One region of the Pseudomonas sp. FP453 genome, then DNA from elsewhere that is predicted to be linked to it. Evidence: predicted binding sites of a transcription regulator. Region 1 holds the regulator's gene; each other region holds the start of a gene.

Region 1 (5,733 bases):
GCGGCGGCGTTTGTTCGCGAGCACGCCCACGGCATCACCACCGCCCGCGGCGGTGAAGGTGCCGCCCGCGAGTTCTGCGAGCTGATCCTGCGTGCCCAAGGCAGCCTTGAAGCGGCCCACGCCGCCTACCTATAGAGCGTTTTATGCTGAGCAAAAAGATTCGCAACTTCCTGTTATTCGGGGTCATCGCCGCGCTGTTCCTGGCGGTGGGCTACTGGAATATCAGCCCGGAGCGCTTTCTCGACCAGCCTGTCGCGCAGGTTGATCAAGGCGCTATCGACTATTACGCCACCAATGCGTACAGCATCCAGTACCTGCCGGACGGCAAGGTGCAGTACGAGATCACCTCGGACAAGGTCGAGCACGTGAAGACCAGCGAAGTGACCCTGCTGACCAACCCGGACATGAACATCTACCGCAGCACCGAGTTTCCGTGGCACGTCACCAGCAAGCGTGGCGAGGTCAACCCGGACGGCACCGAAGTGGAACTGATCGATTCGGTACGCGTTGCGCGCACCGATGATAAAAACCGTGACACCGTGATTACCAGCAGTCGCATGACCGTATTCCCGCAGAAGCAATATGCGCAGACCGAGCAAGACGTTAGAATCGACGGCGCTGGCGGGGTATCGACTGGCAAGGGAATGAAAGCGTATTTGAAAGAAAGCAGGATACACCTGCTATCGAACGTAAGAGGACAGTATGAGGCTCGTTAAAACTCTCCCTATTTTGCTCAGTCTGGGCGCAGCACTGGGAAGCGTGAGCGCCTGGGCTCTGCCGAACGATAGCCAGCAACCGATCCACATTTCGGCTGACGATGCGCAACTGGACGACAAGCAAGGCGTCGCCACCTACACCGGCGGCGTGATCATTACCCAGGGCTCGATGAAGATCACCGGCAATACGGTGACACTGACTCGCACCCAGTCCGGCGACATCGACGTGGTGACTTCGGTGGGCAACCTGGCCTACTTCGAACAGAAGCAGTCGCCTACCGACACCGGCCCGATGAAGGGCTACGGCAAGACCATCCAGTACCACGCCCAGCAGAACCGCATTGTCCTGATCGACCAGGCCAAGGTGCTCAGCCCGGACGGCAACTCCACGGAAGGCGAGAAAATCACCTACGACACCGTGAAGCAGATCGCCAACGCCGGCCGCGCCAATGGCTCCAAGGTGACCGCACCACGTCCGCGCATCGACATGGTTATCCAGCCGAAGAAGAAGGCCGAGTAATGGCAACCCTGAAAGCCCAGCATCTGGCCAAGGCCTACAAAAGCCGTCAGGTCGTGCGTGACGTCAGTCTGTCGATCGACAGCGGCCAGATCGTCGGCTTGCTCGGCCCCAACGGCGCCGGCAAGACGACCTGCTTCTATATGATCGTCGGCCTGGTCCAGGCGGATCAGGGTCGTGTACTGATCGACGACCTGGACGTGAGCCACCAGCCGATGCACGGTCGTGCACGGGCCGGTATCGGCTATCTCCCACAGGAGGCGTCGATCTTCCGCAAACTGTCGGTAGCCGACAACATCATGGCGATCCTCGAGACCCGCAAGGAACTCGACCGTGACGGCCGTCGCCAGGAGCTGGAAAGCCTGTTGCAGGAATTCCACATCAACCACATCCGCGACAACCTCGGCATGAGCTTGTCCGGTGGTGAGCGTCGTCGTGTGGAAATCGCCCGCGCCCTGGCCACCGCGCCGAAGTTCATCCTGCTGGACGAACCGTTTGCCGGCGTCGACCCGATTTCGGTCGGCGATATCAAGCAGATCATCCACCACCTCAAGGCGAAGGGCATCGGCGTACTGATCACCGACCACAACGTGCGTGAAACCCTCGATATCTGCGAAACCGCGTATATCGTCAACGATGGCCAACTGATCGCCGAAGGCGATTCAGCCACTATCCTGGCCAACGAACTGGTGAAGGAAGTGTACCTGGGTCACGAGTTCCGCCTGTAAACACCGTGGTGTCACGGCCGTTTGCCAAGGTGCGCGGAAATCAATAGGAACTTCCGGATTTTTATTGTTACCGCGCTCTAGGCAAAGCCCGCGATATCAGGCATATAATTTGCTTATGTTTGGCGCTCACGCGCCCTGTCGTGGATGGCGCATTGCGCCGGCGAATAAGGTGTTAAGCCCCTGCCATGAAACCATCGCTAGTCCTGAGAATGGGCCAGCAGCTGACGATGACACCGCAGCTGCAACAGGCCATCCGCCTGCTCCAATTGTCGACCCTGGACCTGCAACAGGAAATCCAGGAGGCCCTGGAGTCCAATCCGATGCTCGAACGCCAGGAAGAAGGCGACGACTTCGATAATGCAGACCCGCTGGCCGACAACATCGAGCAAAAACCCAACTCCGACGTGCAGGAACCCTCCTACCAGGAAACCGCCCCGACGGTGGACAACCTGGAAGAAGGCGAATGGAACGAACGCATTCCCAACGAGCTTCCCGTGGACACCGCCTGGGAAGACGTCTACCAGACCAGCGCCAGCAGCCTGCCCAGCAACGATGACGACGAGTGGGACTTCACCACCCGCACCTCCGCCGGCGAGAGCCTGCAGAGCCATCTGCTGTGGCAACTGAACCTGGCGCCGATGTCGGACACCGATCGCCTGATCGCCGTGACCCTGATCGATTGCATCAACAACCAGGGCTACCTGGACGAGACGCTGGAGGAGATCCTCGAAGCGTTCGACCCGGAGCTGGACATCGAACTGGACGAGATCGAAGCCGTCCTGCACCGCATCCAGCAGTTCGAGCCCGCCGGTATTGGCGCCCGCACCCTCAGCGAATGCCTGCTGCTGCAATTGCGCCAACTGCCCGCCAAGACCCTTTGGCTCGCTGAAGCCCAGCGCCTGGTCACTGACTACATCGACCTGCTGGGCAGCCGCGACTACAGCCAGTTGATGCGCCGCATGAAGCTCAAGGAAGACGACCTGCGCCAGGTCATCGAGCTGGTGCAGAGCCTCAACCCGCGTCCGGGCTCGCAGATCGAGTCCAGCGAAGCTGAGTACGTGGTCCCTGACGTGATCGTGCGCAAGGACAACGAGCGCTGGCTGGTGGAGCTGAACCAGGAATCGGTTCCACGCCTGCGGGTCAACCCGCAATACGCCGGCTTCGTGCGCCGCGCCGACACCAGCGCCGACAACACCTTCATGCGCAACCAGTTGCAGGAGGCCCGCTGGTTCATCAAGAGCCTGCAGAGCCGCAACGAAACCCTGATGAAAGTCGCCACCCAGATCGTCGAGCACCAGCGCGGCTTCCTGGAATATGGCGATGAAGCGATGAAACCGCTGGTGCTGCATGACATCGCCGAAGCGGTCGGCATGCACGAATCGACGATTTCCCGGGTGACCACGCAAAAATTCATGCATACCCCACGGGGTATTTATGAGCTGAAATACTTTTTCTCCAGCCACGTCAGCACCTCCGAAGGCGGCGAATGCTCGTCCACGGCGATTCGCGCGATCATCAAAAAACTGGTTGCCGCGGAAAATCAGAAAAAGCCATTGAGTGACAGTAAGATCGCTGGTTTACTGGAGGCACAAGGCATTCAGGTCGCCCGTCGAACCGTCGCCAAGTACCGCGAGTCCCTCGGGATCGCGCCTTCCAGCGAGCGTAAGCGTTTGATGTGACGGGCGGGCCACAGCGTTCCAGTGGTGGGTATTCCTGCCCACCGCTTTATGCACTGGCAACGAAGGAGAAGCTGTATGCAAGTCAACATCAGTGGACACCAACTGGAAGTGACCGAACCGCTGCGCGCCTATATCGGCGAAAAACTCAAAAGAATTGAGGGGCATTTCGACAAGATCACCAACGTGCAAGTCATCATGACTGTCGAAAAGCTGAAGCAGAAAATCGAAGCCACCTTGCGTATACCCGGCGGGGAAGTCGTCGCCAATGCCGAGCATTCAGATATGTATGCCGCCATTGACGACCTGACCGACAAGCTGGATCGCCAAATCAAAAAGCATAAGGAAAAGCAGCAGAGCCTTCTCCAGGGCACAGGCCGCTAACACTCCCCACCCATGATTCGACTTGAAACCATCCTGACCCCCGGCCGTTCCCTCGTGAACGCGCCGGGCGGCAGCAAAAAGAAAGCCCTCGAACAAATTGCCAACCTGATCAGCCGCGAAGTGCCTGACCTGGAGATGCAAGATGTGTACGAGGCTCTGATTGCCCGTGAAAAACTCGGTTCCACCGGTTTTGGCAACGGCATCGCCATTCCCCATTGCCGCCTCAAAAGCTGTGAGGCACCTGTCAGCGCCCTGTTGCACCTGGACGCCCCCATCGATTTCGACGCCATCGACGGCGCACCGGTTGACCTGCTGTTCGTTCTGCTGGTCCCGCAAGCCGCCACCGATGCACACCTGGAACTGCTCCGTCAGATCGCCAGCATGCTCGACCGCAAGGAAGTACGCGACAAACTGCGCAGTGCCAGCAGCAACGAGGCGCTGTACCAGGTTGTCCTGGATGAACAGAACGGGCAGTAATCATGCGTTTGATCATCGTCAGCGGCCGCTCCGGCTCGGGTAAAAGCACCGCCCTCAACGTGCTTGAGGACAACGGTTTCTACTGCATCGACAACCTGCCCGCCGGCTTGCTGCCGGAGCTGGCCGAACGTGCCCTGATCCATACCGAACTGGCGCAACCCCTGGTGGCCGTGTCGATCGATGCCCGCAACCTGCCCAGCCACCTTGAGCGGTTCCCGCAATTGCTTGAGGAAGTTCGCGCCAAGCACATACATTGCGATGTGTTGTACCTGGACGCCGACGAAGAGACGCTACTCAAGCGTTTTTCCGAAACCCGCCGGCGCCACCCCCTCAGCAGCCCGCATCGTTCCCTGGCGGAAGCCATCGAAGACGAAACCAAGTTGCTGGGGCCGATCATCGACCTCGCCGACCTCAAGATCAACACCACCAGCCTCAACCTGTACCAGCTGCGCGACGCCATCAAGCTGCGCCTGCTGAATCAGCCGGAGCCTGGCACCGCGTTTCTCGTCGAGTCGTTTGGCTTCAAGCGCGGCATGCCGGTGGATGCCGACCTGGTGTTCGATGTGCGTTGCCTGCCGAACCCCTATTGGAAACCCGAGCTGCGTGAGCAGTCCGGGCTGGACCAGCCCGTGGCCGAGTACCTGGCAGCGCAGCCGGATGTCGAAGAGATGTTCCAGGATATCTCCAGCTACCTGCTCAAATGGCTGCCGCGCTTTGCCGCAAGCAACCGGGCCTATGTCACCATTGCCATTGGCTGCACTGGCGGCCACCACCGCTCGGTCTACCTGACCGAACGCCTGGGCCAGGTACTGCAACAAACCCTCAAGAACGTCCAGGTTCGCCACCGCGACCTTAGCTGAAAGGATCACCCCCGCGATGCCCGCTCTGGAAATTGAAATCATCAACAAGCTGGGCTTGCATGCCCGGGCTTCTGCGAAGTTCGTCGGCGTTGCCGGGCAGTTCCCCTGCCAGATCCGTGCGGGGCGCACCCCGGAATCCATGGTCGATGGCAAAAGCATCATGGCCATGATGATGCTGGCCGCCGGCAAGGGCACCAGGATTCACCTGAAGACAGAGGGCGAGCAAGAGCAGGAAGCGATGGACGCCCTGGTGGCGTTGATCAACAATTTCTTTGATGAGGGTGAGTAAACTCACCCTTTGAGATGGGCGTGAAGTCGCAACGACTTCAGCCCAATGCGGTATCCATCACCATCATCAAGCAAAAACCGATGCAC
Region 2 (5,733 bases), 2.7 Mb from region 1:
GTGGTGGTTTTATCCTGTGGGTCAGTTTGCCGGGGCGGGTCAATACCCAGGAACTGCACGTACGCGCCCTGCAACAGGGCATCAGCATTGCGCCGGGGCTGATTTTCAGTAACACCGAGCAGTTCAACCACTGTATCCGTCTCAACTGCGGCACGCCGTGGAACCGCGAGGCAGAGCGCGCGCTGATGACCTTGGGGATGCTCGCCAGCCAGTTGTGCCAGGAAACCGCAGCGGGCTTTTGAACTCCGGAACAGGGGCATGATCGGTAGTAGGCTAATCACCACGCTTGTCATGCCGCGCACAACAAGCGAGCATATGGCCCTCTGCCGTTAATGCTGTTGGCGATATGACCTCTATTTTTCGTGCTGTCTGGGTGATTGGCCTGCTAAGCCTGTGCAACGTCGGCACCGTGCTGGCGGCGGCGCCTGTGACGGAACGCGCACCTGTCGCTGCCGAGCAAAAGACGCCGGCGAAAAAAGCCCCGGTGGCGAAAAAGAAGGCCCCGGCAGTGAAAAAACGCGTAACGAAAGCGAGCAAATCCGCCAGCGAAGTGGCCCAGACTAAATTGCCACCGGCACAGTTGGATCTGTCCTTGCCTTCAGACATGGTCAGGCACTTGCAGCCCATTGGCACCATGCCCAAACCCAAGAGCGTGCCCTTGCTGCCGCCGATGTTCGGTGAGAAACCCACCGACAACAGCGCCTTCCAGATCAACGGCCGCCTGCTCAGCAATGAGATGAAGCTGCAACTGCGCAACGAAGAGCGCCGTGACGTGGAAGGTGCAGCGTTGGAATTCGAGTTCAAGCAGTAAACTTTTCCCACAAACGTGACGGCGCCCTTCGACCATCTGTCGCAGACTGGTCAGTCACTTTTGTTTTCTGCGAAAAACCCCTGTTAGACCATTTTAAAACGGCTGTTTAAGGGCGTACTCTAGCCCGGCCATCCACATTGAGTCGTCGAGGACCTGCTGGTCATGAAATGCCGTGAAGGCTGTGGCGCTTGCTGCATCGCCCCCTCCATCAGTTCGCCACTCCCCGGAATGCCACAGGGCAAACCGGCGGGCGAACGCTGCCTGCACCTGTCGGTCGAACAGCTGTGCCAACTGTTCGGGCAACCGGAGCGACCGGCGGTGTGCAGTGATTTCAAGGCGGATATCGAGGTCTGCGGCACCGACCAGGCCGATGCGATCCGTTTGATCGGCTGGTGGGAGCAGATGACGGCGGCTTGATGGGCTTTACTATCGGAACTTCAACAATAAGGAATACAACAATGGGTTCGCTGAAACGAATGGCTGTGTTGTGCGGTTTTACGGTGATGTTTGCTGCCACTGCCCAGGCTGAGGATTGGCAGGTCGCCAAGGACGAAGACGGGATCAAGGTGTCGCTGAGCGAAGTCGCTGGCTCCAAGTACAAGGCGTATCGCGGTGTGACCACGATCAAGGCGCCGGTGGCCAAGATCCAGGCGCTGCAAGAAGACGTGGCGGGCGCCTGTTCCTGGATTCACGAGTGCAAATCGCAAAAACTGCTCAAGCAGGAAGGCGACAAGAGCTGGACCTACACCCAGTTCAAGGCACCGTTCCCGGTGACCGACCGTGACTCCATCCTGGAGATCACCACCTCCAAGGCCGCCGACGGCACGCTCACCCGCAAGTTGCTGGAAGTGCCCACCTATCAGCCGGAAGTCAAAGGCTACGTGCGTGTCGCCCAGGTCGAGGGTTTCTGGAAGCTGGTGCCAAAAGGCGACAACCTGACCGAAGTCACCTATCAAGTACACACCGAGCCAGGCGGCAGCGTGCCATCGTGGTTGGCCAACAAGTTCGTGGTGGACGCGCCGTTCAACACCTTGAAAGCCCTCAAGGACCACGCCGAGAAGTAAGCGCAGTTGATCAGGTGCCTCCGGCCTTGGGTGGAACGTTTGGCGAACCCTCAAGGTCCAGATGGATGTGAGCCCACACACGGGCTTTATCGAGGAGGCACCGATGCAAACGTGGAAAATTACCTTCGTTGACGATCACGGCGAGACCTCGGTGGAGCAGTTCGCCTGCGCTGAAAAACCCAGCCTCGAAGACGCCGCGCACATGATCCGCAACAAACTGGTACCGGTCGCCGCCGAACTTGACCTCAATGACCTTGAGGGGCGCAAGCCCGAGCCGACGGTCAAGATCCTCAAAGACCAGAACAGCATTCAAATCCTCGACATCTCGCCTGCCGCCTGAACATTCCCTGATTGCCATTAAAGCGCCTCTGGTGGAGGTGATAGCTTCGCGCTACTCTGCAATCGAGATCAGCGAATGAATCGCTAAGGTCTGGTCTTGTCAGCTACATGCTTGTTTTCCAGCGGTGTTGTCATTGCCGTGGTACCCACGCCATTGCGGCGTGGGCTTCGGGAAGCACGGAAAGTCTATCCATCGGTTAGAGGAGCACTTTTCATGAGCACAGCCTATCAAGAAGACATCAGCACCAACGTTCTGCGCCGCATGAAAGAAGGCGGCTTCGACTTCTCGCGTTTTCACCCCATCGAGTTCTACGCCATTTTCCCGGATGAGGAACGGGCGCGCAGGGCTGCGGGCGAGTTTCGTGGGGAATCCCTGAATGCCCAGGTCAGCGCGCGCGACGATGGCGCCTGGTACCTGGAACTGAGCAAGATCATGTTCGCCACCTACGACGGCATCGGCGACTTCGAGCAAGACTTTGAAGCCGTGGTGGAACCGCTGGGCGGGATTATCGAGGGCTGGGGCGTCAAGCAGGAGGTGCGTGGTTTACCCATGTAGCCGTATGAGAAACACAGCGTATCGGCTGACCTCAGGGTCGGCCGATTTTGTTTGTGCCGTAGGCAAACTTTTCGGAACTTGCGGGCCCTTTTTCAGCACCAAAAAAAAAGCCACCCAGCAAGGGTGGCCTAAAGGGAAGAGCGGTGTGCTGAAAGGAGCGTGTTCAGCAGATGAGCGCGATTATCCGCAGGCGTGGCCGGGCAGTGAAATCAACTCTGACTATGCTGTTGATAGTCAAAGCTCGCATTGCGATGAAGCGTACGACAGGACGGCGGGCATTCCTCGCACCAGGACGGTGCGGCTGGATTTCTGTTTCTATTCAACTCACTGATTTTTAAGTGTTTATGCCGCTGGCACGGGCCTTGCGATGGTTCTTGCGTCCGGGTGACAAGGAGTACGGCATGATCCGCACTTATTACGATGAAATGTACGATGGGGCAGGGCAGGTCCGCCCCCATTACCGCGAATTCGCCCGCTGGTTGGCCGAAACCCCTGCTGAACTGCTGGCCCAGCGCCGGCGCGAAGCCGATTTGCTGTTTCACCGCGCCGGGATCACCTTCACCCTTTACGGCGACGAGCAGGGCACCGAACGCCTGATTCCGTTCGACACGATCCCGCGCAGCATTCCTGCCAGCGAATGGCGGATTGTCGAGCGCGGCTGCATTCAACGGGTCAAGGCGCTGAACATGTTTCTCGCCGACCTGTACCACGAGCAGCGCATCATCAAGGCCGGGATCATCCCCGCCGAGCAGGTGCTGGCCAACGAGCAGTACCAGTTGGCAATGCAGGGCCTGGACCTGCACCGCGACCTGTATTCCCACATCTCTGGGGTCGATCTCGTACGTGATGGCGACGGCACCTACTACGTGCTGGAAGACAACCTGCGTACCCCCAGCGGCGTCAGCTACATGCTCGAAGACCGCAAGATGATGATGCGCCTGTTCCCCGAACTGTTCGCGGCCCAGCGCATCGCCCCCATCGACCATTACCCCAACCTGCTGCTCGACACCCTGAAAAGCTCCAGCCCCCTGGACAACCCCAGCGTGGTGGTGCTGACGCCGGGGCGCTTCAACAGTGCGTTCTTCGAGCATGCCTTCCTGGCCCGGGAAATGGGCGTGGAACTGGTAGAAGGCGCCGACCTGTTCGTGCGCGACGACCGCGTCTTCATGCGCACCACCGACGGCCCCAAGGCAGTGGACGTGATCTATCGCCGCCTCGACGACGCCTTCCTCGATCCGCTGGCGTTCAACCCCGACTCCATGCTCGGCGTGCCCGGCCTGCTCGCGGCCTATCGCTGCGGCAACGTGGTGCTGGCGAACGCCATCGGCACCGGGGTCGCGGATGACAAGTCGGTGTACCCCTTCGTCACCGACATGATCCGTTTTTACCTGGATGAAGAGCCGATCCTGAAGAACGTTCCGACCTTCCAGTGCCGTAAGCCCGACGAACTGTCCCACGTGCTGGCCAACCTGCCGGATCTGGTGGTCAAGGAAACCCAAGGCTCCGGCGGTTACGGCATGCTGGTGGGCCCCGCTTCCACGGCGGCGGAGATCGAAGCCTTCCGCGCACGCATCAAGGCCAAGCCCCATGCCTATATCGCCCAGCCCACCCTCTGTTTGTCCACGTGCCCGACTTTTGTCGAAAACGGCATCGCGCCGCGCCATATCGACCTGCGCCCGTTCGTCTTGTCCGGCAAGGAAACCCGCGTCGTGCCGGGCGGCCTGACCCGCGTGGCACTGCGCGAAGGCTCGTTGGTGGTCAACTCGTCCCAGGGCGGCGGCACCAAAGACACGTGGGTGGTGGAGGACTGATGCCATGCTGAGTAGAACTGCCTCGGATCTGTACTGGATGTCGCGCTACCTGGAGCGCGCGGAAAACCTCGCGCGCATGCTCGATGTCAGTTATTCGCTGTCGCTGATGCCCCAGGATGGGCGCGGCGATGGCCTGCATGAACTGGCGATGCCGCTGCTGATCACCGGCACCCTGGATGATTACCGCGAGCGCCACGGTGAACTGCACGCCGAACACCTGCTGCACTTTTTCGCCCTGGATGCGGCCAACCCGGCGAGCATCTACAGCTGCCTTGGTGCGGCGCGGGCCAGCGCCCATGCGGTGCGTGGGCGAATCACCGCCGACATGTGGGAAAACATCAATGCCACCTGGCTGGATATTCGCGATATCGCCCAGCAAGGCCTGAGCCGCTACGGCATGAGCCGCTTTTGTGAGTGGGTCAAGGAACGTTCCCACCTGTTTCGCGGCGCGACCTACGGCACCATCATGCGCAACGACGCCTTTCGGTTTATTCGCCTGGGCACCTTTATCGAACGGGCCGACAACACCCTGCGCCTGCTGGATGCGCGCTACGAAATGGCCGGCGACCAGGCTGCCGCAGTCACCGACGGCACGGCCCACGCCTACTATCAATGGAGCGCCTTGCTGCGCGCGCTGTCCTCGTTCGAGGCCTACACCGAGATCTACCGTGATGCGCCTGGCGCGCGGCAAGTCGCCGAGTTGCTGCTGTTGCGCGCCGATGTGCCGCGTTCGCTGCGCGCCTGCAGCGAGGAAATCGACCAGATCCTCGCCAGCCTGCCCGGCCTCAACGGTCGCCCGGCCCAGCGCCTGGCCGCCGAGATGGACGCGCGCCTGCGCTTTACCGCCATCGATGAAATCCTCGAGGAAGGCCTGCACGCCTGGCTGACCGACTTTATCCCCTTGGTCCGCCAGTTGGGCGACGCCATCTACAGTTCCTACCTGGAGGCCGCATGAGACTCTCCATCAGCCACGAAACCACCTACCACTACGACGACCAGGTTCGCGCGAGCATCCAGTACCTGCGCCTTACGCCCCACGACAGCGAGCGCCAGCACGTCCTCAGCTGGCAACTCGACCTGCCACGCCCAGTGCGCGCCCAAGTGGACCCGTTCGGCAACATCCTGCACGTGCTGACCCTGGACGAACCCCAC
Region 3 (5,733 bases), 2.9 Mb from region 1:
TCGGCCCTGGGCATGCTCCTGCTGTTGCGTGATCACGCCGGCGGTGACAACGCGGACGTGCAGGTGGTCAACAGCAATTCCGATGTGCGCAAGATCCTCGCCATCTCCAACTTCGACAAACTGTTCGACATCAGTTGAGCGGCCTGGCCCCCGTGCTTGAGCCGCTGACGGTGCTGATCGCCGAAGACAGCGCCACCGACCTGCTGTTGTTGTCCACCATCGTGCGGCGCCAGGGGCATCAGGTGCTCACCGCCAGCAATGGTTTGGACGCGGTGCAAGTGTTTGCCCGCGAGCGCCCGCAGTTGGTGTTGATGGACGCGCTGATGCCGGTGATGGATGGTTTTGAAGCGGCACGCCAGATCAAGCAATTGGCCGGCGAAACCTTGGTGCCGGTGATTTTCCTCACCTCCCTGCGTGAGAGTTCGGCCCTGGCCCAGTGCCTGGATGCCGGCGGCGATGACTTCATGGCCAAGCCCTACAACCCGCTGATCCTGGCGGCGAAGATCAACGCCATGGATCGCCTGCGCCGCTTGCAGGCCACGGTGTTGCAACAGCGCGACCTGATCGCCCGGCACCACGACTACCTGCTGCATGAGCAACGGGTGGCCAAGGCGGTGTTCGACAAGGTGGCGCATTCGGGCTGTATCAACGCCGCGCCGAATATCCGCTACCTGCAATCGCCCTATGCGCTGTTCAACGGCGACCTGTTGCTGGCGGCCTATACGCCGTCGGGCGATATGCATGTGTTGCTGGGCGACTTCACCGGCCACGGCTTGCCGGCGGCGGTGGGCGCCATGCCCCTGGCGGAAGTGTTCTACGGCATGACCGCCAAGGGCTACGGCCTGGCGCAGATCCTGCGGGAGATGAACGTCAAGCTCAAACGCATCCTGCCGGTGGACATGTTCTGCTGCGCCACCCTGTTGTGCCTGAGCACCCAGCGCCGTGTGGTGGAAGTGTGGAACGGCGGCATGCCCGAAGGCTATGTGCATGAAGTCGCCAGCGGCAAGCGCACGGCGTTGGTGCCGCGGCATCTGCCGTTGGGCGTGCTGTCGGCCGAAGCCTTCGATGACCGCACCGAGGTGTGGCCGATGGCCCTGGGTGACCGGGTGTTTTTGCTCTCCGATGGCGTGCTCGACACGGCTGACAGCAATGACCAGCTGTTTGGCGTCGAGCGCCTGCATCAGGTATTTGCCGCCAACCGCGAGCCCGACCTTTTGTTTGCCGAGATCGAGCAAGCCCTGGCCGGGTTTCGCGGTGAGGCGCGGGATGACGTGAGCATGGTGGAAATCACCCTGCAAGCCGGGCAGTCCCTGCGCGCGACCGGGCCACTGTATACCGACAGCAGCCAGTCGTGCCCGCTGGATTGGTCGGTGAGTTTCGAGTTTCGCGCCGAGACCCTCAAGCGCTACAACCCGTTGCCGTACTTGCTGCAACTGTTGCTGGAAATCCACGGCCTGCGCGAGCGCAGCGGGGCGTTGTACAGCGTGATGGCCGAGCTGTATTCCAACGCCCTGGAGCACGGCGTGCTGGGCCTGGACTCGCGGCTCAAGCGGGATGTGCACGGTTTTGCCGACTACTATCGCCAGCGCAACGAGCGGTTGGCGCAGTTGAGCGGCGGTTACGTGCGGGTGCACGTGCAGGTGGTGCCGACGGCGACGGGCGGGCAGATGTCGTTGCGCATCGAAGACAGCGGCGCCGGCTTTGACGTGGAACAGGTGCTGGCGCGCCCGCTGGAGGTTGATCGCCTGTCGGGCCGGGGGCTGAACCTGGTGCGTCAATTGAGCGGCGACGTGCACTGGTCCGACGGCGGGCGGAGCGTCTGCGTGGAGTTTTCGTGGCCGGCTCAGGCATAATCCGCCGATTCTTGATCAAGGAGCGAACAAGTGGCTGAGATTCATCTGGACCCGGACGTGTTATCGGGGTTGCAGGAAGTGATGGAAGGTGAGTATCCGCGCTTGCTGGATACCTTCCTCGACGATTCGCAAAAGCGCGTCGAAGCGCTGCGCAAGGCGCGGGATGACGCCAAGGCGCTCGGGCGCATCGCCCACAGCTTCAAGGGCAGCAGCGGCAACCTGGGCGCGGTGCGGCTGGCGCAGTTGTGCCAGCGGTTGGAGGCGGAGTCGGCGCAGGCGCCTGGCAGTGACTTGGGTGAGCTGGTGGATCAGATCGATCACGAATTTGCGCTGGTGCGGCCGCTGTATGAGTCGGAGCGCCAGCGCTTCCAGCTCTGACCTGTGGGAGCTGGCTTGCCTGCGATAGCATCACCACGGTTTAACTGAAATACCGAGTTGCCCGCATCGCAGGCAAGCCAGCGCCCACAGAAAAGCCAGCTCCCGCATTTCAAGTCGCACTCGGCAACCTGGCCCGACTCTTGCTCTATCTCCTGTTACTGCATCCCCGACCCCATGCAGTGGAGACCTTTACCTATGCCAGTCGCCCCGAATTCGCTCCTCCAGGCTGCCCCTGCGGCCAAGCCGCAAGCGCCCGCTGCCAACCCCCCGGCAGCGGCCGTGGAGCCGCGTGACAAGGGCGCCGGCTTTGCCCAGGTGTTCGCCAGCCAGGGGGCAAAACCGGTGGCAAAGGCCGACGACGCGCCGTCAAAAACCACACGCGACAAGCCTGCCGACGCCAATGCCAAGCAGGTGGACAGCAATGACAAACCTGCCGCCAGCAAGCCGGCGGTTGCCGATAGCGGCAATCCTTTGCCTGCCAAACCGCCCGCCAAGTCCGACGACAGCGCCAGCACGGATGACGACAAACCTGTCGGCCCGGCCCTGGCGCAGCAGCCTCCCACTGACCCGGCAGTCGACCCGGCCTTGGTGGCAACGGTCACGCCGGCTGTAGTCGTGCCGGTGGTGACTGTTACTGACGACAGCAAGCCTGCGCCCGTGGCCACCGCACCGCTGGTGGTGACCGATGAGGTCAAGCAGCCAGCCTTCGACCCCGAGGCGGACCCCCTCGATTCCATGCCGGCCGTACGCCTGGCGATGGAGCAGGGCGGCCACGTCTCCGCCAGCAGCCAGTCGCCGCAGAAACCTGCGCCAAACCTGGACCAGCCCACCGCTGCGCAAAACTTCACGGCTGGCCTGGCCAATATGGTCGACCAGCAAGCCGCCAAGGACAGCACTGACCAAGGTGGCGACAAGGCCTTCAGCGGGCTGATCGAAGACGGTCTCAAGGACTTGAAGGGCGCCAGCAGCGACACCCGTGTCGATGACTTCGCCAACCGCCTGGCTGCGTTGACCCAGGCCGCCACGCCGAAAACCGCGAATGCCTTGCCGCCGGCCACTAACACGCCGTTGGCCATGCACCAGAGCGGCTGGACCGAAGAAGTGGTCAACCGCGTGATGTACCTGTCCAGCGCAAACCTCAAGTCCGCCGAGATCCAGTTGCAGCCAGCGGAATTGGGGCGCCTGGATATCAAAGTCAATATGACGGCGGACCAGCAGGCCCAGGTCAGCTTCATGAGCGGCCATGCCGTGGTGCGTGAAGCGCTGGAAAGCCAGTCCGGGCGCCTGCGCGAGATGTTTGCCCAGCAGGGCATGGGACAGGTGGATGTGAACGTGTCGGACCAGTCCCGTGGCCAGGAGCAGCAACAGCAGCAGGGCCAGGCGCGTGGCGTGAGTGGTATCGGTGGGCGTGGGGGTGATAGTGACAGCGGTGCCCATGCTGAAGTGGCTGAAGCGGTTGCGCCGGTGACGTCAACGGTGATCGGCTCCAGCGCCGTCGATTACTATGCCTGATCCCAGCAGGAACGCGGTCCATGTGGGAGCTGGCTTGCCTGCGATAGCGATCTATCAGTGACAGATGTATTCACTGACACACCGTTATCGCAGGCAAGCCAGCTCCCACAGTTGATTTGGGGTGTAGCTGCTTCCTCGCATTACCAGACAACTCTGGCATAACACTTGCTCTTGCCTTTCCGTAGATCTATGAATCCCCGAATAGTGACGGATTATTGGCATGGCGAAGAGCGACGACGCAGCAAAAGCACCCGCAGGCAAAGGCAAGCTCAAGCTTATCCTGATGATTGTCGTGGGCCTGATCCTGGCTATCGGCGCCTCTGTCGGTGGCACCTGGTACATCATGCACAGCAGTGCAAGCAAACCGGCACCGGCTGCCGAAACCGCCAGTAACGTCAAGCAACCGGCAATCTTCGAGCCGATGCTGCCGGCCTTTGTCGCCAACTTCAACCAGAACGGCCGCCAACGCTACCTGCAAGTCAGCATGACCTTGCTGGCGCGCAACCAGGCCGACCTGGATGCCCTCAAGGTGCATATGCCGGTGATCCGCAACAACCTGGTGATGCTGTTCTCCGCCCAAAGCTTCGACGCCCTGGCCACCCCGGTCGGCCAGGAAATGCTGCGCCAGAAGGTCACCGCAAGCGTGCAGGAAGTGTCCCAGAAAGAGCTCGGCAAAGTCGCAATCGAGCAAGTGCTCTTTACCAACTACGTACTGCAGTAGGATCACGACATGGCCGTGCAAGACCTGCTGTCCCAGGATGAAATCGACGCGCTGCTCCACGGCGTCGACGATGGTCTGGTGCAGACCGAAATGGCTGCCGAACCCGGCAGCGTCAAAAGTTATGACCTGACCAGCCAGGACCGCATCGTCCGTGGGCGCATGCCGACCCTGGAGATGATCAACGAACGTTTTGCCCGTTACACGCGGATCAGCATGTTCAACATGCTGCGCCGCTCGGCGGACGTGGCGGTGGGCGGCGTGCAGGTGATGAAGTTCGGTGAATACGTGCACTCGCTGTACGTGCCCACCAGCCTCAACCTGGTCAAGATCAAGCCGCTGCGCGGCACGGCGCTGTTCATCCTCGACGCCAAGCTGGTGTTCAAGCTGGTGGACAACTTCTTCGGCGGCGACGGTCGTCACGCCAAGATCGAAGGCCGTGAATTCACCCCCACCGAACTGCGCGTAGTGCGCATGGTGCTGGAGCAAGCCTTCATCGACTTGAAGGAAGCCTGGCAGGCGATCATGGAAGTCAATTTCGAGTACATCAACTCGGAAGTGAACCCGGCCATGGCCAACATCGTCGGCCCCAGCGAAGCCATTGTGGTGTCGACCTTCCACATCGAACTCGATGGCGGTGGCGGCGACCTGCACGTGACCATGCCGTACTCGATGATCGAGCCGGTGCGCGAAATGCTCGACGCCGGTTTCCAGTCCGACCTCGACGACCAGGACGAACGCTGGGTCAAGGCCCTGCGCGAAGACTTGCTGGATGTGGACGTGCCCCTGAGCGCCACCGTGGCCCGCCGCCAACTGCGCCTGCGCGACATCTTGCACATGCAGCCGGGCGACGTGATCCCCGTGGAATTGCCGGAAGAAATGATCATGCGCGCCAACGGCGTGCCGTCGTTCAAGGTCAAGCTCGGTTCCCACAAGGGCAACCTGGCGTTGCAAGTGATCGAACCGATCAACCGCCGCTGATCAACTTTAATTTTTGCTGCGCCGAGGACATGTAATGGCTACCGAACACGAAAACACTTCCGCCGAAGACCAGGCCCTGGCTGACGAATGGGCGGCTGCCCTGGAAGAGACCGGCGATGTTGGCCAGGACGACATCGACGCGCTGCTGGCCGCCGACGCCGCCACCGCGCCGGCCGGCAACCGCCTGCCGATGGAAGAATTCGGCAGCGTGCCGAAAAACAACGAGCCGGTGACCCTCGATGGGCCGAACCTGGATGTGATCCTCGACATCCCGGTGTCGATCTCCATGGA
Region 4 (5,733 bases), 2.6 Mb from region 1:
GCTGACGGTGGACGACTCCTCGGTGGCGCGCAAGCAGGTGACCCGGTGCCTGCAAACCGTCGGCGTAGACGTGGTGGCCCTCAATGATGGGCGCCAGGCGCTGGATTACCTGCGCAAACTGGTCGATGAAGGCAAGAAACCGGAAGAAGAATTCTTGATGATGATTTCCGACATCGAGATGCCGGAAATGGACGGATACACCCTCACGGCCGAGATACGCAACGATCCACGCATGCAAAAATTGCATATCATCCTGCATACTTCATTGTCGGGCGTATTCAACCAGGCGATGGTCAAGAAGGTCGGTGCTGATGACTTCCTGGCCAAATTCCGTCCGGATGACCTGGCAAACCGGGTTGTCGACCGGATCAAGGCAGCAGATCACGGCTAGGGGATTTCCCCTGGCGGTCACACGATTTAAGAGGCGGTATCATTGTCTACGGGTAATTTGGATTTCGAACAGTTCCGGGTCTTCCTGGAAAAAGCCTGTGGCATATTGCTCGGTGAAAACAAGCAGTACCTGGTATCCAGCCGTCTCAACAAGCTGATGGAACAGCAGGGCATCAAGTCGTTGGGCGAGCTGGTTCAACGTATCCAGGGGCAGCCGCGCAGCGGGCTCAAGGAAATGGTGGTCGATGCCATGACCACCAACGAAACCCTGTGGTTTCGTGACACCTACCCGTTTGAAGTGCTCAAGAGCAAAGTGCTGCCGGAAGCCATCAAGGCCAGCCCGGGCCAGCGCTTGCGCATCTGGTCGGCGGCCTGCTCCTCGGGGCAGGAGCCGTATTCGATCTCGATGTCCATCGATGAGTTCGAGCGGACCAACATGGGCCAACTGAAAGCCGGTGCGCAGATTGTTGCCACCGACCTGTCCGGCACCATGCTCACCAACTGCAAGACCGGCGAGTACGACAGCCTGGCCTTGGGCCGAGGTTTGTCCCAGGAGCGCCTGCAGCGTTACTTTGACCCGAAAGGGGCAGGGCGTTGGGCGGTCAAGGCGCCGATCAAGAGCCGCGTGGAGTTTCGCTCGTTCAACCTGCTCGACAGCTACGCCAGCCTGGGCAAGTTCGACATGGTGTTCTGCCGCAACGTGCTGATCTACTTCTCGGCCGAAGTGAAGAAAGACATCCTGTTGCGCATCCATGGCACGCTCAAGCGTGGGGGCTATCTGTTCCTCGGTGCTTCCGAAGCGCTGAACGGTCTGCCGGATCATTACCAGATGGTGCAGTGCAGCCCTGGGATCATCTACCAGGCCAAGTAAGAATCAAACATGTGGGAGCAGGCTTCTGTGGGAGCTGGCTCCCACATTTGATTTTTTGCGGCAATCGTTGCAATAGCGGCAATCCCCCATTGCCGCTTTACTGGCACCACGCGGAAACCCATTGCCGCTTTTCTGGCATTGCCGCCCGGCAATCTCCCCGCAAAGCCCTGAAATACGGGCCTTCGAAGAATTGGCACACACCTTGCTATAACCCTGCTAACGAACAGCAGGTCAGCCTAAAGGTTTCCGCCATGAGCATCAGCTTCGATAAAGCGCTCGGTATCCATGAACAAGCCCTGGGCTTCCGCGCCCAGCGTGCCGAAGTCCTGGCCAACAACATTGCCAACGCCGATACCCCGAACTACAAGGCTCGGGACCTGGACTTCTCCGCCGTGCTCGCTGCACAGCAGGACAAGACCAAGAACGGCACCTTCGCCTTGAACATGACCAACAACCGTCATATCGAAGCGCAAGGCCTGAGCAGTGGGGACGAGTCGCTGCTGTATCGCACGCCGATGCAGCCGTCGATCGACCAGAACACCGTCGACGCCCAGCTGGAGCAATCGGCCTACGCCGAGAACTCGGTGAACTTCCAGGCCAGCTTTACCCTGCTCAACAGCAAATTCAAAGGGCTGATGTCAGCCCTGCGTGGAGAGTAAGCCATGTCCCTGTCCAGTGTTTTCAATATTGCCGGTAGTGGCATGAGCGCGCAGACCACGCGTCTGAACACCGTCGCCAGTAACATCGCCAACGCCGAAACCGTGTCGTCGAGCATTGACCAGACCTACCGCGCCCGTCACCCGGTGTTCGCCACCATGTTCCAGGGCGGCCAGGCCGGTGGCAGCGATTCGCTGTTCCAGGACCAGGGCAATGCCGGTTCCGGCGTGCAGGTGCTGGGCGTGGTCGAAGACCAGAGCAACCTGGAAGCCCGCTACGAGCCTAACCACCCGGCCGCGAACGAAAAGGGTTACGTCTACTACCCCAACGTCAACGTGGTCGAGGAAATGGCTGACATGATTTCCGCCAGTCGCTCGTTCCAGACCAACGCGGAAATGATGAACACCGCCAAAGCCATGATGCAGAAGGTCCTGACCCTGGGTCAGTGATAAGGGGCGCCAAATAATGGCCATCGTTGATACCACCACCAACACGGCAGTCCAGGACCTTTTCAACACCAAGGTCAAGACCGCAACAAACAATGTGGCGAGCACCGCCACTGCGGCCACGGGCAACCAGTCCCTGGGCAAGGATGCGTTCCTGCAACTGCTGGTCACCCAGCTGAAGAACCAGAACCCGCTGTCGCCCCAGGACAACGGCGCGTTCGTCGCCCAGCTGGCGCAATTCAGCAGCCTGGAAGGCATCAACACCCTGAACGACTCGGTGAATGCGATTTCCAGCAACTTCAGCTCGTCGCAAGCGCTGCAAGCGTCGTCGCTGGTGGGGCGTTCGATCATCACCCAGACCGACAAGGCCTTGGTGGATACCAGCAAGAGCATGACCGGTTCCGTCGCCGTCACCTCGGCGGTGGGCAACGTCTCGGTGAAGATCACCGACAAAGACGGCAACGTGGTGCGCACCGTCGATATGGGCGCGCAGAGCGCCGGTACGGCCGACTTTATCTGGGATGGCAAGAACGACAAGGGTGAGGTCGCCGCAGCGGGCACTTACACCTTTACCGCCACCACCAAAAATGACAAAGGCGACGCGGTTGTCCTGGCGACTTCCCTGCCAGCCACCGTCACCAGCGTGACCTTGAGCAAGACCGGCGGCGAAATGCTGCTGAACCTTGCCGGCGGCATGGGCAGCGTCAAGCTGTCGCAAATTCAGACTATCGGTACATAGAGCCGGCTAAATACGGCAGAGGGAGAGAAACATGTCTTTTAACATCGGCCTTAGCGGCCTCTATGCGGCCAACAAACAACTGGACGTGACCGGCAACAACATCGCCAACGTCGCGACCACCGGCTTCAAATCGTCCCGTGCGGAATTCGCCGACATCTACGCCGCGTCCAAGCTCGGCACCGGCCAGAACACCATCGGCAACGGTGTGAACCTGGCGGCAGTGTCCCAGCAGTTTACCCAGGGTGAAGTGAACGCCAGCGGCGGCATCCTGGACATGGCGATCCAGGGTGGCGGCTTCTTCGTGCAGAAGGGCAGCGACGGTTCGCTGGAATACACCCGTAGCGGCGCCTTCCGTGCCGACAAAGACGGCTACATCACCAACAACACCGGCACTTCGCGCCTGCAAGGTTATGCGGCAGACGAAAATGGCAAGATCACCAAGGGTGGCCTGGTCGACCTGCAGCTGAACCTGGCCAACCTGCCGCCAAAGGCGTCCACCAAAGTGGATTCCAGCAGCAACCTGAACTCCTCTGAGCCGGTCATCGACCAGAGCAAGAAGCCGTTCGATCCGCTCAAGACCGACACCTTCACCACGTCCTACAGCACCACGCTGTACGACTCCCAGGGCAACGCCCACCCGATGGTGCAGTACGTGGTGAAAACCGACGCCAACGAATGGCAGTCGTACACCTTGATCGATGGCCGCAACCCTGATGGTACGCCGCCAACCGGTAACGCTACGGACATGAAGCCGCCTGTGCCTTCGACGTTGACCTTCGACGGTGCCGGTAACCTCAAGAGCATCGTGACCGGCGGTGTGGCTGGCACGACCTTGACCATCAAGGATTGGGTGCCAGGTACGGTGACCGACGGCGTCTGGAAGGCCAACGACGCGACGGCGAACAAGGACGGCATTGCGATCAACATGTCCAACGTCACCCAATACAACTCGGCCACCTACCGCAACCCGCCGGTCACCGATGGCTACGCCACCGGCCAGATCACCGGCCTGAAAGTCGACGGCAACGGCGTGCTGTTCGCTACGTTCAGCAACCAGCAGAGCAAGGCCATCGGCCAGATCTCCCTGGCCAGCTTCAACAACGAGCAGGGCCTGCAACCGGCTGGCGGCACCACCTGGAGAGAGACCTTCGCGTCAGGCCAGCCGGGCTACGACTCCCCGCAAGCGGGCACCCTGGGTTCGATCGTGGCCGGTTCCCTGGAGAACTCCAACGTCAACCTGACCAACGAGCTGGTGGACCTGATCAAGGCCCAGAGCAACTACCAGGCGAACGCCAAGACCATCTCCACCCAGAGCACCATCATGCAGACCATCATCCAGATGACCTGATGCGGTAGCGCTCAACAAAAAGCCCCTCACATGAGGGGCTTTTTTGTGGGTGGCATTTAGCGTGAGTACAACTCGGTCACCTGTGGGAGCTGGCTTGCCTGCGATAGCAATGTGGCTGACCCACCGCTATCGCAGGCAAGCCAGCTCCCACATTCGGATGTGTGTCAGGCTCAGGAAGCAGACACACCACCAAACCCCCTGTGGGAGCGGGCTTGCCCGCGATGGCGGTGTATCAGCCAGAGAGGTATCGACTGACAGATGGCTTTCGCAGGCAAGCCAGCTCCCACAGGGGAATACATTTCAAAAAGTGCCCATAAAAGAAAACCCCCGGCAAACCCAGGGGGCTTGGCGGGGGTTTCAGGTGAGCGCCTGTTGGCGCTCACCGGCTCAGCTTATTGGCAAGCTTCGCAATCCGGCTCGTCGATCGCGCAGGCTTTTGGCACTGGCGCCGGACCGGCAGGGGCAGCGAGCACCGAATCATCACCGTGGTTGCCGCTGGAAACAGCGTTCAGCTTACCGGTGTTGATGGTCGATTTCTCGGTGCTGGTCGCGGCCAGGGCACGGAGGTAGTAAGTGGTTTTCAGGCCACGGTACCAAGCCATGCGGTAGGTCACGTCCAGTTTCTTGCCCGATGCACCGGCGATGTACAGGTTCAGGGACTGGGCCTGGTCGATCCACTTCTGACGACGGCTGGCGGCGTCAACGATCCACTTGGTGTCCACTTCGAAGGCGGTCGCGTAGAGCTCTTTGAGTTCTTGCGGGATGCGCTCGATCTGCTGCACCGAACCGTCGTAGTACTTCAGGTCGTTGATCATGACCGAGTCCCACAGGCCGCGAGCCTTGAGGTCGCGAACCAGGTACGGGTTGATCACGGTGAATTCGCCCGACAGGTTCGATTTCACATACAGGTTCTGGTAGGTCGGTTCGATCGACTGCGATACGCCGGTGATGTTGGCGATGGTCGCGGTCGGCGCGATGGCCATGATGTTGGAGTTACGAATACCTTTCTGCACACGGGCACGTACCGGCGCCCAGTCCAGGGATTCGTTCAGGTCAACGTCGATGTACTTCTGGCCACGGGCTTCGATCAGGATCTGTTGCGAATCCAGCGGCAGGATGCCCTTGGACCACAGCGAACCCTGGAACGTCTCGTAGGCGCCGCGCTCGTCGGCCAGGTCGCAGGAAGCCTGGATCGCGTAGTAGCTGACCGCTTCCATGGACTTGTCGGCGAACTCGACCGCAGCATCCGAACCGTAAGGGATGTGCTGCAGGTACAAAGCGT

Evidence for each region. The regulator sigma-54, encoded in region 1, starts transcription at its own class of promoters, with help from an activator protein. The targets are predictions, from matches to a motif close to ANTGGCATNNANNTTGCTNT.
Region 2: PSH87_RS20985 (circularly permuted type 2 ATP-grasp protein) is a predicted target of sigma-54. The motif match lies at 3,120-3,139, and genes of this name have one in related genera.
Region 3: PSH87_RS19810 (flagellar hook-length control protein FliK) is a predicted target of sigma-54. The motif match lies at 2,359-2,378, and genes of this name have one in related genera.
Region 4: flgB (flagellar basal body rod protein FlgB) is a predicted target of sigma-54. The motif match lies at 1,451-1,470, and genes of this name have one in related genera.

What each region holds. Positions count from the first base shown of each region.
Region 1 covers NZ_CP117435.1:1,030,988-1,036,720, reverse strand. Annotated here, with positions in the region: gene PSH87_RS04625 (HAD family hydrolase) at 1-135, shown strand, start outside; gene lptC (LPS export ABC transporter periplasmic protein LptC) at 144-716, shown strand; gene lptA (lipopolysaccharide transport periplasmic protein LptA) at 703-1,236, shown strand; gene lptB (LPS export ABC transporter ATP-binding protein) at 1,236-1,961, shown strand; gene PSH87_RS04605 (RNA polymerase factor sigma-54) at 2,147-3,640, shown strand; gene hpf (ribosome hibernation-promoting factor, HPF/YfiA family) at 3,716-4,021, shown strand; gene ptsN (PTS IIA-like nitrogen regulatory protein PtsN) at 4,034-4,498, shown strand; gene rapZ (RNase adapter RapZ) at 4,501-5,358, shown strand; gene PSH87_RS04585 (HPr family phosphocarrier protein) at 5,375-5,647, shown strand; gene PSH87_RS04580 (ZIP family metal transporter) at 5,685-5,733, opposite strand, start outside.
Region 2 covers NZ_CP117435.1:4,639,879-4,645,611, reverse strand. Annotated here, with positions in the region: gene PSH87_RS21015 (PLP-dependent aminotransferase family protein) at 1-242, shown strand, start outside; gene PSH87_RS21010 (translation initiation factor 2) at 347-811, shown strand; gene PSH87_RS21005 (YkgJ family cysteine cluster protein) at 974-1,228, shown strand; gene PSH87_RS21000 (START domain-containing protein) at 1,270-1,875, shown strand; gene PSH87_RS20995 (hypothetical protein) at 1,979-2,215, shown strand; gene PSH87_RS20990 (ribonuclease E inhibitor RraB) at 2,429-2,770, shown strand; gene PSH87_RS20985 (circularly permuted type 2 ATP-grasp protein) at 3,172-4,581, shown strand; gene PSH87_RS20980 (alpha-E domain-containing protein) at 4,586-5,536, shown strand; partial or broken gene PSH87_RS20975 (transglutaminase N-terminal domain-containing protein) at 5,533-5,733, shown strand, end outside.
Region 3 covers NZ_CP117435.1:4,376,327-4,382,059, reverse strand. Annotated here, with positions in the region: gene PSH87_RS19825 (STAS domain-containing protein) at 1-138, shown strand, start outside; gene PSH87_RS19820 (fused response regulator/phosphatase) at 135-1,853, shown strand; gene PSH87_RS19815 (Hpt domain-containing protein) at 1,884-2,231, shown strand; gene PSH87_RS19810 (flagellar hook-length control protein FliK) at 2,427-3,743, shown strand; gene fliL (flagellar basal body-associated protein FliL) at 3,964-4,464, shown strand; gene fliM (flagellar motor switch protein FliM) at 4,474-5,442, shown strand; gene fliN (flagellar motor switch protein FliN) at 5,477-5,733, shown strand, end outside.
Region 4 covers NZ_CP117435.1:4,701,133-4,706,865, reverse strand. Annotated here, with positions in the region: gene PSH87_RS21305 (chemotaxis protein CheV) at 1-391, shown strand, start outside; gene cheR (protein-glutamate O-methyltransferase CheR) at 434-1,261, shown strand; gene flgB (flagellar basal body rod protein FlgB) at 1,513-1,920, shown strand; gene flgC (flagellar basal body rod protein FlgC) at 1,924-2,367, shown strand; gene flgD (flagellar hook assembly protein FlgD) at 2,384-3,103, shown strand; gene flgE (flagellar hook protein FlgE) at 3,135-4,451, shown strand; gene PSH87_RS21275 (ribonucleoside-diphosphate reductase subunit alpha) at 4,844-5,733, opposite strand, start outside.